DNA from 3 places in the Rhizobium sp. 01T444 genome. Region 3 is predicted to be linked to each of the others. Evidence: predicted binding sites of a transcription regulator. Region 3 holds the regulator's gene; each other region holds the start of a gene.
The links. The regulator PhoB, encoded in region 3, activates phosphate uptake and scavenging genes when phosphate is short. The targets are predictions, from matches to a motif close to TGTCATNNANCTGTCAT.

Region 1: phnF (phosphonate metabolism transcriptional regulator PhnF) is a predicted target of PhoB. The motif match lies at 1,668-1,684, and genes of this name have one in related genera.
Region 2: AC1DTN_RS19250 (DUF47 domain-containing protein) is a predicted target of PhoB. The motif match lies at 1,946-1,962, and genes of this name have one in related genera.

Annotation. Positions count from the first base shown of each region.
Region 1 covers NZ_JBFTPD010000010.1:62,746-67,019, forward strand. The annotation lists gene dapB (4-hydroxy-tetrahydrodipicolinate reductase) at 1-149, shown strand, start outside; gene AC1DTN_RS15790 (2,3-bisphosphoglycerate-dependent phosphoglycerate mutase) at 172-807, shown strand; gene phnF (phosphonate metabolism transcriptional regulator PhnF) at 864-1,601, opposite strand; gene phnG (phosphonate C-P lyase system protein PhnG) at 1,753-2,229, shown strand; gene phnH (phosphonate C-P lyase system protein PhnH) at 2,229-2,837, shown strand; gene AC1DTN_RS15810 (carbon-phosphorus lyase complex subunit) at 2,842-3,948, shown strand; gene AC1DTN_RS15815 (alpha-D-ribose 1-methylphosphonate 5-phosphate C-P-lyase PhnJ) at 3,945-4,274, shown strand, end outside.
Region 2 covers NZ_JBFTPD010000014.1:30,716-34,989, reverse strand. The annotation lists gene AC1DTN_RS19260 (NUDIX hydrolase) at 1-118, opposite strand, end outside; gene AC1DTN_RS19255 (inorganic phosphate transporter) at 256-1,260, opposite strand; gene AC1DTN_RS19250 (DUF47 domain-containing protein) at 1,260-1,904, opposite strand; gene AC1DTN_RS19245 (NUDIX hydrolase) at 2,016-2,570, shown strand; gene AC1DTN_RS19240 (DUF1254 domain-containing protein) at 2,727-3,752, shown strand; gene AC1DTN_RS19235 (isocitrate lyase/PEP mutase family protein) at 3,804-4,274, opposite strand, start outside.
Region 3 covers NZ_JBFTPD010000001.1:294,993-299,266, reverse strand. The annotation lists gene pstB (phosphate ABC transporter ATP-binding protein PstB) at 1-571, shown strand, start outside; gene phoU (phosphate signaling complex protein PhoU) at 616-1,329, shown strand; gene phoB (phosphate regulon transcriptional regulator PhoB) at 1,461-2,144, shown strand; gene AC1DTN_RS01420 (pyrroline-5-carboxylate reductase) at 2,341-3,102, opposite strand; gene AC1DTN_RS01415 (GcrA family cell cycle regulator) at 3,434-3,964, opposite strand.

The DNA.
Region 1 (4,274 bases), on a different contig from region 3:
CCGGCGAAGGCGAGACCGTCACACTTTCGCATAGCGCAACCGACCGTTCGATTTTTGCGCGCGGCGCCATCAAGGCAGCCCTTTGGGCACGTGACAAGAAACCGGGGCTCTATTCCATGCTCGACGTTCTCGGGCTTTCTTCCCATTGACCATTTCTCGGAGGCATTTTTCATGAGCGGTACCCTCGTCCTCGTTCGCCACGGCCAGAGCGACTGGAATCTCAAGAATCTCTTCACCGGCTGGAAGGACCCCGACCTGACCGAGCTCGGCATTCAGGAAGCCACGACCGGCGGCCAGGCACTTGCCGACTACGGCATCAAGTTCGATATCGCCTTCACCTCCGCACTGGTGCGCGCGCAGCACACTCTGAAGCTCGTCCTCGACAAGGTCGGTCAGCCTGATCTCGAGACGATCCGCGACCAGGCACTCAACGAGCGCGACTACGGCGATCTTTCCGGCCTCAACAAGGACGATGCCCGTGCCAAGTGGGGCGAAGAGCAGGTGCATGTCTGGCGCCGCTCCTATGACGTTCCGCCTCCGGGCGGCGAAAGCCTGCGCGACACCGGCGCCCGCGTCTGGCCTTACTATCTGACGGAAATCCTTCCGCGCGTCCTGCGCGGCGAAAAGGTGCTGGTTGCCGCGCACGGCAATTCGCTGCGTTCGCTCGTCATGGTTCTCGACCGCCTCACCCGCGAGCAGGTTCTGTCGCTCAATCTCGCGACCGGCGTGCCGATGGTCTACAAGCTGAAGGCAGATTCCACCGTCGCTTCCAAGGAAGTGCTCGGCGACATGTCCGGCGCGCACTGATCACAAGCAGGCATCGATAAGGTTTGAGGCCGGCTCGCGCCCGGCCTTTTTCGTTTTCAGTTCTCGATGGTGAACTGGACGCGGTCTGCCGCGAAACGACTGATCGAATATTGCACCGGCACGCCGTCCAGATCGGTATTCATCGCCTTGGTGATCAGCAGCACGGCGCCCGGCGTCAGCTCCAGATCGGCGAGGTCGCCGGAATCGGCGTGGGCGGCGGTGATCTCGGTCGTGGCGCGCACATAGTCCGACAGGCCAAGTGCTGCGAAAGTCTTGGTGACGGACTCGGTCTGGCGATAGGTCTCGACGAGGCCGGGAAAACGCGCGGCCGGAAACCAGCTCGTGCCGCGCGCGACAGGCCGCCTGTCCGCATCGCGCACCGTTTCCAGCCGGATGACCGGCGTGCCCGGTTCGATGCGAAGCCAGCGGGCCACTTCGGTATTGGCCGCCTCTTCCGCGTGGCCGAGTAGGAGCGAGTGCGTCTCGCGCGCCTGGTCGCCCAGACCATCGGTAAAGCGGGTGCGGCGGCTGATCGGAAAATTCAGGCGTTCCTTGCGCTCGATCAGTGTGCCGCGGCCCTGCACCGCACGCACGATGCCTTCCTGGGCGAGCGCTGCAAGGGCGCTGCGCACCGTATGCCGGTTGACGCCGAACTGCAGCGCCAGAACGGTTTCCGGCGGCACCATGCCCGTTTCGTCATAGGCGCCGCTGCTGATCGCCTCGCGGATCCTGTCGGCGATCTGCCGCCAGAGCGCCACGCCCGTCTGCCGCTGCACCTGCTTCATGCCTGCCATTGCGCCCCTGCCAGCTCATCTTCGACCCGAATTCATCTTCAGGCTCGGCCAATTTCGGACGTGTCGTGTCACACGCTTGTCACCTCGCCGATTTAGGGATAGGTATAGCTTGTATGGTTGTCTATATCAATAGACATTTCGAGGAAAAACGATGACGGCAGCAGAGAAGACAGACGCTGCGGCGCAGATAGACAACGGACGCAAACGCACCGTTGATCTGCTCGCCCGCGCCGAGACACAGGAATTGCTGGCGGCGTGGGATGCGCTTGCCGAAAAGCCGGCGGCACAGCCGGTGCGCGGCCCGGAAACGGGTCTCGTCATGGTTCGCGGCCGCATCGGCGGCGGCGGTGCGCCCTTCAATCTCGGCGAAGTGACGGTAACACGAGCGACCGTACGTCTTGCCTCCGGCTCCGTCGGCCATGCGCAGGCGCTCGGCACCGACCGCGAGAAGGCACGGCTTTGCGCGATCTTCGATGCGCTCTGGCAGGAGGAGGCCACCAAGGGCTTCGTCGAGGACAGGCTGCTGTCGCCGATCGCAAGCCGCATTGCCGAAGAGGCCGGTCGCAAGGCCGAGGAGACGGCTGCGACCCGCGTCGATTTCTTCACCATGGTGCGGGGAGACAACTGATGAGCGCCAAGACCGATGTTCTGACCGGCGGCTTCGCCGAGCCGGTATTCGAGGCCCAGAGCGTATTCAAGATGCTGATGGACGGCATGGCCCGGCCCGGCACGATCCAGACGGTCGCGGCCGATGTGACGGCGCCCGCACCGCTCGGCATTGCCGCCGGCGCGATCGGCCTGACGCTCTGCGACCATGACACGCCCGTCTGGCTTTCGGCCGGACTTGCCAAGTCGGCGATCCCGGAATGGCTGGGCTTCCACACCGGCGCACCGCTGACGGCCGAAAAGGCCGAGGCGCGCTTCGCCTTCGTCGAAGCCGGCGCGATGCTTTCCACCTTCGGCCTGTTTGCCGCCGGCACGCAGGAATATCCCGATCGCTCCACCACGGTGGTGATCGAGCTTGCCGACCTCGAAGGCGGGCGTCGCCTGGCGCTGATGGGGCCGGGCATCCAGAGCGTGACCGAGATCGCGCCCGTCGGCCTGCCGGAAACGTTCCTGCGCCTGTGGACGGAAAACCGCGCCCTCTTCCCGCGCGGCATCGACATCGTGCTGACGGCGGGCAAGCGTTTCCTCTGCCTGCCGCGCACCACCAAGATCACAGCAACGGAGATCTGAGCTCATGTATGTTGCCGTCAAGGGTGGCGAGGCCGCCATCGCCAATGCCCACCGCCTGCTCGCTGACCGCCGGCGTGGCGACCGCTCCGTGCCGGCGATCGGCATCGAGCAGATCGTCGAACAGCTTGCTCTCGCCGTCGATCGCGTCATGGCCGAAGCCTCGCTCTACGACCGCACGCTTGCCGCACTTGCCGTGCGCCAGTCGCGCGGCGACATGATCGAGGCGATCTTCCTGCTGCGCGCCTACCGCACGACGCTGCCGCGCTTCGGCTATTCCAAGCCGCTCGACACCGCCAATATGCAGATCGAACGCCGCATCTCCGCCACCTACAAGGATCTTCCGGGCGGCCAGTTGCTTGGGCCCACCTTCGACTATACGCACCGCCTGCTCGACCCCTCGCTGCTCTCCGACGAAGCCGTGGAAGAGCCGGCGCAGCGTGAGGCGGAAGCCGGCCGCGTCATGCGCGTCTCCGAAATCCTCGGCCAGGAAGGCCTGATCGAAAACGACGGTGAACTGCCTGAGGACCACGAGACGGGCGACCTTACGCGCGAACCGATGGAATTCCCGATGGCCCGCGATCTGCGCCTGCAGGCGCTTGCGCGCGGCGACGAAGGCTTCCTGCTGGCGCTCGGTTATTCCACGCAGCGCGGCTACGGCCGCAACCACCCCTTCACCGGTGAAATCCGCATCGGCGAGGTCGAGGTGGAATTCGACGTGCCGGAACTCGGTTTTGCCGTATCGCTCGGGCCGATCCARCTCACCGAATGCCAGATGGTCAACCAGTTCAAGGGTTCGGCCAAAGCGCCGCCGCAGTTCACCCGCGGCTATGGCCTGGTCTTCGGCCAGAGCGAGCGCAAGGCCATGGCCATGTCRCTGGTGGATCGCGCATTGCGGGCTGAAGAGCTCGGCGAGGACATTACCGCGCCAGCCCAGGACGAGGAATTCGTCATTTCCCATTCCGACAATGTACAGGCGACCGGCTTCGTCGAGCACCTGAAGCTTCCGCACTATGTGGACTTCCAGGCTGAACTTGACCTCGTCCGCCGCATGCGCCGCGAATTCGAAGCCGCCCGCAACAGCGGCGAGACCCAAAAGGAGGCCGCCGAATGAGTGATCTCGCCACCTACAATTTCGCCTATCTCGACGAACAAACCAAGCGCATGATCCGCCGTGCCATCCTGAAGGCGATCGCCATCCCCGGCTATCAGGTGCCTTTCGCCTCGCGCGAAATGCCGATGCCCTATGGCTGGGGCACCGGCGGTGTGCAGGTGACGGCCGCCATCATCGGGCCTGACGACGTTCTCAAGGTCATCGACCAGGGCGCTGATGACACGACGAATGCTGTCTCCATCCGCGCCTTCTTCCAGAAGGTCGCCAATGTCGCCGTCACGACCCACACCAAGGACGCGACGATCATCCAGACGCGCCACCGTATC
Region 2 (4,274 bases), on a different contig from region 3:
TATCGCGGCTGGTGACGAGCAATACGCTCAGCCTTCCGCCTCTCTCGACGCGGCAACAAATGGCGCGGCACTGGTCGATCTCGCGGCGGCCTGTCTTTGCCGGGGTTTCCTCATTCAATTCAGATAAATGCCTGGATAAATGCATGGTCCGCTCGTTGTCTCCTTCTCCTTGCATGGAGAATAGAGCYCAACATCCGATCGAAAATGGCGACCCCTAAAATTAGGGTATCCGATACATCGAGCGGACCCCTGCCCTTAGGCAAACAGGCTTGCAATCCCATAGCAGGCGGCCGCGATGGCAGCGGCAGCCGGCATGGTGATCACCCAGGCGATGACGATGTTGCCCGCAACACCCCAGCGCACGGCCGACAAGCGTCGCGCGGCGCCGACACCGATGATCGCTCCGGTGATCGTATGCGTCGTCGACACGGGAATGCCGAGCCAGGTCGCGGCAAACAGCGTCAGCGCCCCGCCGGTCTCGGCGCAGAACCCCTGCATCGGGTTGAGCCTGGTGATTTTCGAGCCCATCGTATGCACGATCCGCCAGCCGCCGAAGAGCGTGCCGAGCGCCATGGCCGACTGGCAGGAGATGACCACCCAGAGCGGCACATGGAAACTCGGGCCGAGCTGCCCCTGGCTGAAGAGAAGAACGGCGATGATGCCCATGGTCTTCTGCGCATCGTTGCCGCCATGTCCGAGCGAATAGAGCGAGGCCGACACGAACTGCATGAAGCGGAAGGTGCGGTCGACAGCAAAGGGCGTCTGGCGCACGAAGAGCCAGGAGACGACGAGGACGAAGAACAGCGCAAGCAGGAAGCCGATCGCCGGCGACATGAAGATCGCGCCAACCGTCTTCAACAAGCCGCCCCAGACGATGGAGCTGAAACCGACCTTCGCCCATCCTGCCCCGACAAGCCCGCCGACCAGCGCATGCGAAGACGAAGAGGGAATGCCAAACAGCCAGGTGACGATGTTCCAGACGATCGCCCCCATCAGTGCAGCAAAGATCACCTGCGGCGAGACGATGGCCGGATCGATAATGCCGGTGCCGAGCGTTTCGGCAACATGCAGGCCGAAAAACAGGAAGGCGATAAAATTGAAGAAGGCCGCCCAGCCGACGGCATATTGCGGCCTGAGAACCCGGGTGGAAACGATGGTCGCAATCGAGTTTGCCGCATCATGCAGCCCGTTCAGGAAATCGAAGAATAGCGCCACACCGATCAACCCGATCAGCAGCGGAAGGGAAAGAGAGGCTTCCATCAGACGTTCTCGATGACGACGCCGCTGATTTCATTGGCCACGTCCTCGAACCGGTCGACGATCTTTTCCAGATTGGAGTAGATCTCGCTGCCGATCATGTAGGCCATGGCATTGCCGCTGGCGCCATGCCGGCGATAGAGGTCCTTGAGCCCCTCGTCATGCAGTTCGTCGGAGCGGCCTTCGACCCGGGTGATCTCTTCGGCGATGACAGCCAGCCGCTGCGCATTCGCACCCATCTTGTTAAGAAGCGGGATTGCTTCCTCCATCAGGGCCGCCGCCTTGACGATCTCCCCGCCCATCTCCTGCATCAGCGGGTCGAAACTCGTCTGCTCGAACAGGCGGATGATCTTCACCGTCTTGTGCATCATGTCGATCGCATCATCCATGGACTGGATCAGATCCTTGATGTCGCCGCGGTCAAAGGGCGTGATGAAGCTGCGCCGGACAGCAACCAGCACTTCGCGGGTGATGTCGTCAGCCTGGTCTTCCAGTGCGATGATCTTGTCGCAATTCTCCTGAACCGCCTCGCCCTTCAACAGCTTTTCCATAGCATGGGCGGCTGCGACGACCGTTTCCGAATGCCTGCAGAACATATCGAAGAAGCGGTCCTCCCGCGGCATCATCTTGCGAAACACGCTCATCATCTCGGGCGATCCTTCCTGAACCGGGGACTGTCGTAGAAGACTGTCATAAATCTGTCATAAAGCGTCGCAGGCAATTGATCGAAAAAGTAAAATCTGACAATGCTAGATGTCATGAAATCCCGCAAAAAAGGCGCAAAATCCTACGCCGGACCCTCAAAGCCCCTGCTGAAGCAGCTTGCAGAAAGACCCGAGAAGCTTTTCTCAGGCGCCTTTCGCCAGCAATATGGCGCGCTCTGCTTCCGTTACCGAAACGGCGGTCCCGAGACTGATCACCCCGAAATCGAAGTCCTCGTCGTCACCACGCGCGACAGCGGCCGCTGGATCATTCCCAAGGGCTGGCCGATGAAAAAGAAGAAGCCGCATGAGGCAGCCGCCATCGAGGCCTGGGAGGAAGCCGGCGTGCGCGGAACGGTGAGCAAGCAGCCGGTCGGCCGCTACACCTATCTGAAGGAGCTGGATGACGGCGACGTCGCGCCCTGCATCGTCGATATCTTCCAGATCGAAGTCGAGCATACACACGGGCAGTTTCGCGAAACCGGCCAGCGCATGCTGGATTGGGTGAGCCCTGACGAAGCGGCACGGCGCGTGCGCGAACTCGAATTGAAATCCCTGCTCGTCGATTTTCACCCGCGGCACGGCAAGCGGCAGCGCAGGAAAAAGGCCTGAGCCGCAGGTGTTGCTGCCCGCCATTTACGGCGTGGTTTACGGTAACGTACTTCTCCCGAAATCGGGCCTGTGAAAGGCTTTTCCTCGGAAAATTGACCGAAACGGGAGAGAGCCATGAGGTGGTCAAAGCCTGCACCTGCATTAGTGCCTGTCCGCATTGCCTGCCGTGCCGCCATCGCCACGCTGGCACTTGCGCTCGCCTCACAGGCCGGGGCGCAGACGGCCAAGCCGGTCACCGTCGACAATTTCGCCCGCGCCGAATCCGATCTCTATTTCAGCAATGCCGTGAAGGACGGCGGCGGCAAGACCGGTATCTTCAACCATCATCGCGAACCGATGGACATCGATCATCAGTCCGTGATCCGGGCCAACCGCGATACGCTCTATTCATCCGCTGTCATCGATCTCGATGCCGGGCCGGTCACCATCACGCTTCCGGACGCCGGCAAACGCTTCCGCTCGATGCAGATCATCAACGAAGACCATTACGTAGTCGGCGATGTGAAATATGACGCCGGCAGTTACACCTATGATCGGGCAGCGGCCGGCACGCGCTACATCCTCGTCGGCATCAGGACCCTCGTCGATCCCAACGACCCCGATGATGTCAAGCAGGTCCATAATCTCCAGAACGCTCTCACCATCAGCCAGGCAAATGCGGGAACGTTCGAGATCCCGGACTGGGACAAGGCGAGCCAGAAGAAGGTCCGTGACGCGCTGATCGTGCTGGGCACGACCATTCCGGATTTCAAGGGCGCCTTCGGGGCGAAAGATCAGGTCGACCCGATCCGCCATCTCATCGGCAGCGCCGTCGGCTGGGGCGGAAATCCCGAGAAGGACGCGATCTACCTGAACGAGACACCACCGAAGAACGACGGCAAGATGGTCTACCGGCTCTCCGTCATGGATGTTCCCGTCGACGGCTTCTGGTCGGTCAGCGTCTACAATGGCAAAGGCTACTACGAGAAGAACAAGCTCAATGCCTATACGCTAAACAATATCACCGCTGACAAGGAAGCAGACGGCGCGGTCAAGGTGCAATTCGGCGGCTGCGACGGCAAGATCGCCAATTGCTTGCCCGTAATGAAGGGCTGGAATTACACCGTCCGCCTCTACCGCCCACGCCAGCCGATCCTCGATGGAAGCTGGACATTTCCGGAACCGCAGCCGGCGGGGAAGTGAGGAGCACAGACCGCAGGCTATATCGAACCCGCCCCCCACCGGCTTCCTGCCTTACTGCCGGTCGCCCCGTTTCTCCTGCGACATGAGCTGGCTGAGCGTGGCTGCCGGCATTGCATCGGCGGCGTAGGTGAAGGTCCCCGATGATTTTACCTCCTCGGCCGCCCGCAGCAGTGCGCCAAGTGCAGCGCGCGCAAAGGACCCGCCCACACTCACCCGGCGCACGCCTGCCGCCGAGAGTTCGGCAACGCTATAGCGCGGCCCCTTCAGGCCCATCACCACATTGACGGGCTTGTCGACGGCGGTGCAGACGGTTCGGATGGCGTCGATATCAGGCAGACCGGGCGCATAGAGCACATCGGCACCGGCTGCCGAGAAAGCCTGCAGCCGCTTGATCGTGTCATCGAGATCGGGCCGCTCCCAGAGAAAATTCTCCGCCCTCGCCGTCAGCAGGAAAGGCAGCTTCCGCGCCGCCTCCGCCGCGGCCTGTACGCGCTCGACGGCCTGCGAGAGATCATAGATCGG
Region 3 (4,274 bases):
CGGCAAGATCACGCTCGACAGCGACGATATCTACGATCCTGACATCGACGTCGTCGAACTCCGCGCCCGTGTCGGCATGGTGTTCCAGAAGCCGAATCCGTTCCCGAAAACAATCTATGAAAACGTCTCCTACGGACCGCGCATCCACGGCCTCGCCAAATCCAAGGCCGACCTGGACCAGATCGTCGAGACGAGCCTGCAGCGCGCCGGCCTCTGGAATGAGGTCAAGGATCGCGTGCATGAATCCGGCACCGGCCTTTCCGGCGGTCAGCAGCAGCGTCTGTGCATCGCACGCGCCGTTGCCGTCAGCCCGGAAGTCATCCTGATGGACGAGCCCTGCTCGGCGCTCGACCCGATCGCGACTGCCAAGGTCGAAGAGCTGATCCATGAGCTGCGTGAAAACTACACCATCGTCATCGTGACGCATTCCATGCAGCAGGCCGCGCGCGTATCACAGCGTACGGCCATGTTCCACCTCGGCAACCTGGTCGAGGAAAACGACACCGACAAGATGTTCACCAATCCCGACGATCCGCGCACCCAGGACTATATCATGGGCCGGTTCGGCTGATTTTGGCGATGTGAAGCCTTCCCGATTTTCGAGGACAAAGCCCCATGGCATCGACACATATTTTTTCCGCTTACGATGACGATCTGAAATTCCTGTCCCGGCGCATTTCCGAGATGGGTGGTCTTGCCGAACAGATGGTCGGCGAGGCCGTCCGTGCGCTGGTCAACGGCGACACTGCGCTCGCCCAGAAGGTCATTTCCGACGACGTGATCCTTGATCACGCGGAACGCGAAATCAACGACAAGGCGATCGTCACGATCGCCCGTCGCCAGCCGATGGCCTCCGACCTTCGCGAGATCATGGGTTCGATCCGCATCGCCGCCGACCTCGAGCGTGTCGGCGACCTCGGCAAGAACACCGCAAAGCGCGTCATCGCCGTCCAGAGCACCGGCGTTCCGCGCAAGCTCGCCCGCGGTCTCGAGCATCTCTCCGAACTGGCGCTCGTCCAGCTCAAGGAAGTGCTCGACGTCTATACGACGCGTTCTGCGGACAAGGCCAAGTCCATCCGCGAGCGCGACGACGAGATCGACGCGATGTACACCTCGCTGTTCCGCGAACTCCTCACCTACATGATGGAAGATCCGCGCAACATCACGAGCTGCACGCATCTTCTCTTCTGCGCCAAGAACATCGAGCGCATCGGCGATCATGCGACCAACATCGCTGAGACGATCTATTACATGGCAACCGGCGCCCAGCCGGAGGGTGAGCGTCCGAAGGACGACAGCTCCAATACCGTCGGTGCGGTGACGGAGTAATCCGGACCTGCCAATTGCGTGCGCGCCCTGCGCTGGGGCGCGCAAAGGTCGCAGCCAATTCCAAGTTTCTGCATGGTCCGTTGCTTAAATCACCCCCGGTTTAAGGATCATGCATTAGGAGACTGACACGCATGATCCCAAGAGTTGCAGTTGTTGAAGATGAAGAGGCGCTGAGTGTGCTTCTCCGCTACAACCTCGAGGCTGAAGGTTTCGAGGTGGATACGATCCTCCGTGGCGACGAGGCCGAAATCCGGCTTCAGGAGCGCACGCCGGACCTGCTCATCCTTGACTGGATGCTGCCGGGCGTTTCCGGCATCGAACTCTGCCGCCGGCTGCGCATGCGGCCGGAGACCGAGCGCCTGCCGATCATCATGCTGACGGCACGCGGCGAAGAGAGCGAACGCGTTCGCGGTCTCTCGACCGGCGCGGACGACTATGTCGTCAAGCCCTTCTCCACGCCGGAACTCGTTGCCCGCGTCAAGGCGATGCTGCGACGCGCCCGTCCGGAGGTTCTCTCCACCGTTCTGAAGTGTGGTGATATCGAGCTCGATCGCGAAACCCATCGCGTTCATCGCAAGAGCCGCGAAGTGCGCCTCGGCCCGACCGAATTCCGCCTGCTCGAATTCCTGATGTCGTCGCCGGGCAGGGTCTTCTCCCGCTCGCAGCTTCTGGATGGCGTCTGGGGCCACGATATCTACGTGGACGAACGTACCGTCGACGTCCATGTCGGGCGCCTGCGTAAGGCGCTGAACTTCTCCAACATGCAGGATGTCATCCGCACCGTCCGCGGCGCGGGATATTCCATGGAAGCCTGATCCGAGTGATCGGAGGTCCAGACGGGTCGCTCGCTTGCCGGGCGGCCCGTTTGCTTATCTGGTGTCCTTCTGAAGAAACAGCGATGGGTAGGCCCGCCCTGTCCGTCGAGCTTGAAGCGACCTGTCTCGGCGAAGCACAGCTTCTTCTGGAAGCCGACACTAGGCGCCGAAAGCGAACTTCAAGAGGGTTTGCTTTCTACAGACGAATGCGTGCAAGAACTCGATCAAGAGCCTTTTGCAGAGCCACAGCGCCACCGAAATCGCGAAAGTCTTCGAGCACCTGTTCATTCAATCCGCCCTTGGTCGAATGCTCGCCGATGAGTTCATCAAAACTCGCGACAGGTTTCGAACGGGCAGCATGGGCGAGGCCGGAAAACAATTGACGGAGGTAGGCGTCGCCAGCCGTTCTCGAAAGCCCTTGGCTCTGCAGCCAGGTCGACGTCGCGTCCAGGATGCCGAAATAGGTGGCCATCAGGCAGCTCGCCACCGCGAGAAGTTCGAACTCAGGTCTGTTTTCAACCTGGATCGCCGTTCCGAGCGCCGAAAAGAGGGCGTGGGAAACCTCGTCGGGCGGGTAGATCGCAGTCGCGCCCTGAAGATCTGCGATGAACGGAAGTGGAATTGCCAGGCTCAGGCGAACTGGCTGATCGATCCACGCCAGCAGTTGATCCATTGGCGTGGCCGCGACGAAGCTGATGACATGGTGGCCCGGCCGAAATCGGAGCGAGCGGATGACCTCCTCGGCAATTTGCGGCCTCACCGCCACAAATACGAGATCGGATCGGTCGAGAACATCCTGGTTCCCCAAAGCGATCGACACATTCCGGTTTGCCGCCGCAAGGCGGGCGGCGACGCTTGCGCTGCGCGGTGACAGCACGATCGGTGTGTCGCGAAACGCTGTCTTGCCCAATCCGGTGACGACGGCCTCGGTAATCGTGCCCGTCCCGACGAACCCCATTGTCATCCGCTTTGGATCGATCTCCATTGGCACCCCTGACCGACTGTTTGCGCCGTGCTACTCCACGAGAATACCGCATCTGCATCAGAAAATCGCGTTACAGCGCCATGACCACCGTTCCATGCCAGCCTGGGGCTGAAACACATCGGTGGTGTTGGCCACGTAACTTCGCATTGTCAGGCATGGTGAACGACCGGCAGAGATCGGCCTCCGGCAGATAGTCGTGGTCAGGAGCGGTTTTCCAGTCCTCCTGTGCCGGCTAAAAAAATCACCCCTCCGCGCATAGGCGAGGAGGGGTGATGGCACGTTGCGTCTGTTGGAAGATCGCGGGTCAGGCGACCCGGACAGCCTTGCGGCGTTCGCTGACCGGCTGGTAGGCGAGGCGCTGGTGATAGTTGCAATAGGGCGAGGAATCCGGGGAGTCGCAGCCGCAGAAGTAGAAGTCGTCCTTCAGCGGATCGCCGACCGGCCACTTGCAGGTGCGCTCCGTCAGTTCCGTCAGGCCAAGGCGGCGTGAAATCGGCACGACCACATTCTTGGCCGGCACGTATTCCATTTCCTCGACCGTTTCGATCTCGATCTCTTCCTTCAGCATCGTTGCGCCCTGCTGGCGGGTAACGGTGCGGGTGGTGATGCGAGACGCATAGTTCGGGGCGCGCGGAGCCGACGTATTGCGCTTCGTTGCGCGCGCAGCGGTTGCCGTGCCGCCGGCCTTGGCGCGGCCGGGAAGACTGAGCCGGTGAACCTTGCCGATAACAGCGTTTCTACTCACTCCGCCAAGCTGCGCAGCGATCTGGCTGGCGCTCAGCCCCTCTGACCAAAGCTTCTTGAGCTTCTCGACACGCTCGTCTGTCCAGTTCATTGCCCTGTCTCCACCTTTCGCGTTGGTGATGGCAGAATCCCTCACCGTTGCCTCGGAAGTCTCCGAAGCAAGAAACGCCTGATCAATTTTGGTGACTAGTTCCGCCGCATGCAGTCTAGTAATTGAACTTTAACCTAGTGTGAGCCTGACTCTGTGACAAGAGTCGCGTGAATCCGATGAATCCGAATTCGGGGTTTTCCCCAACTTGCTTCCCCGGAGAGTCATTTCTGCAACATTAGCTGTTGATAGACCTGCAAGTCTGATTTGAGGCTTGACGCATGTGCTAAATCCTCAGTTTTGTTGACATTGC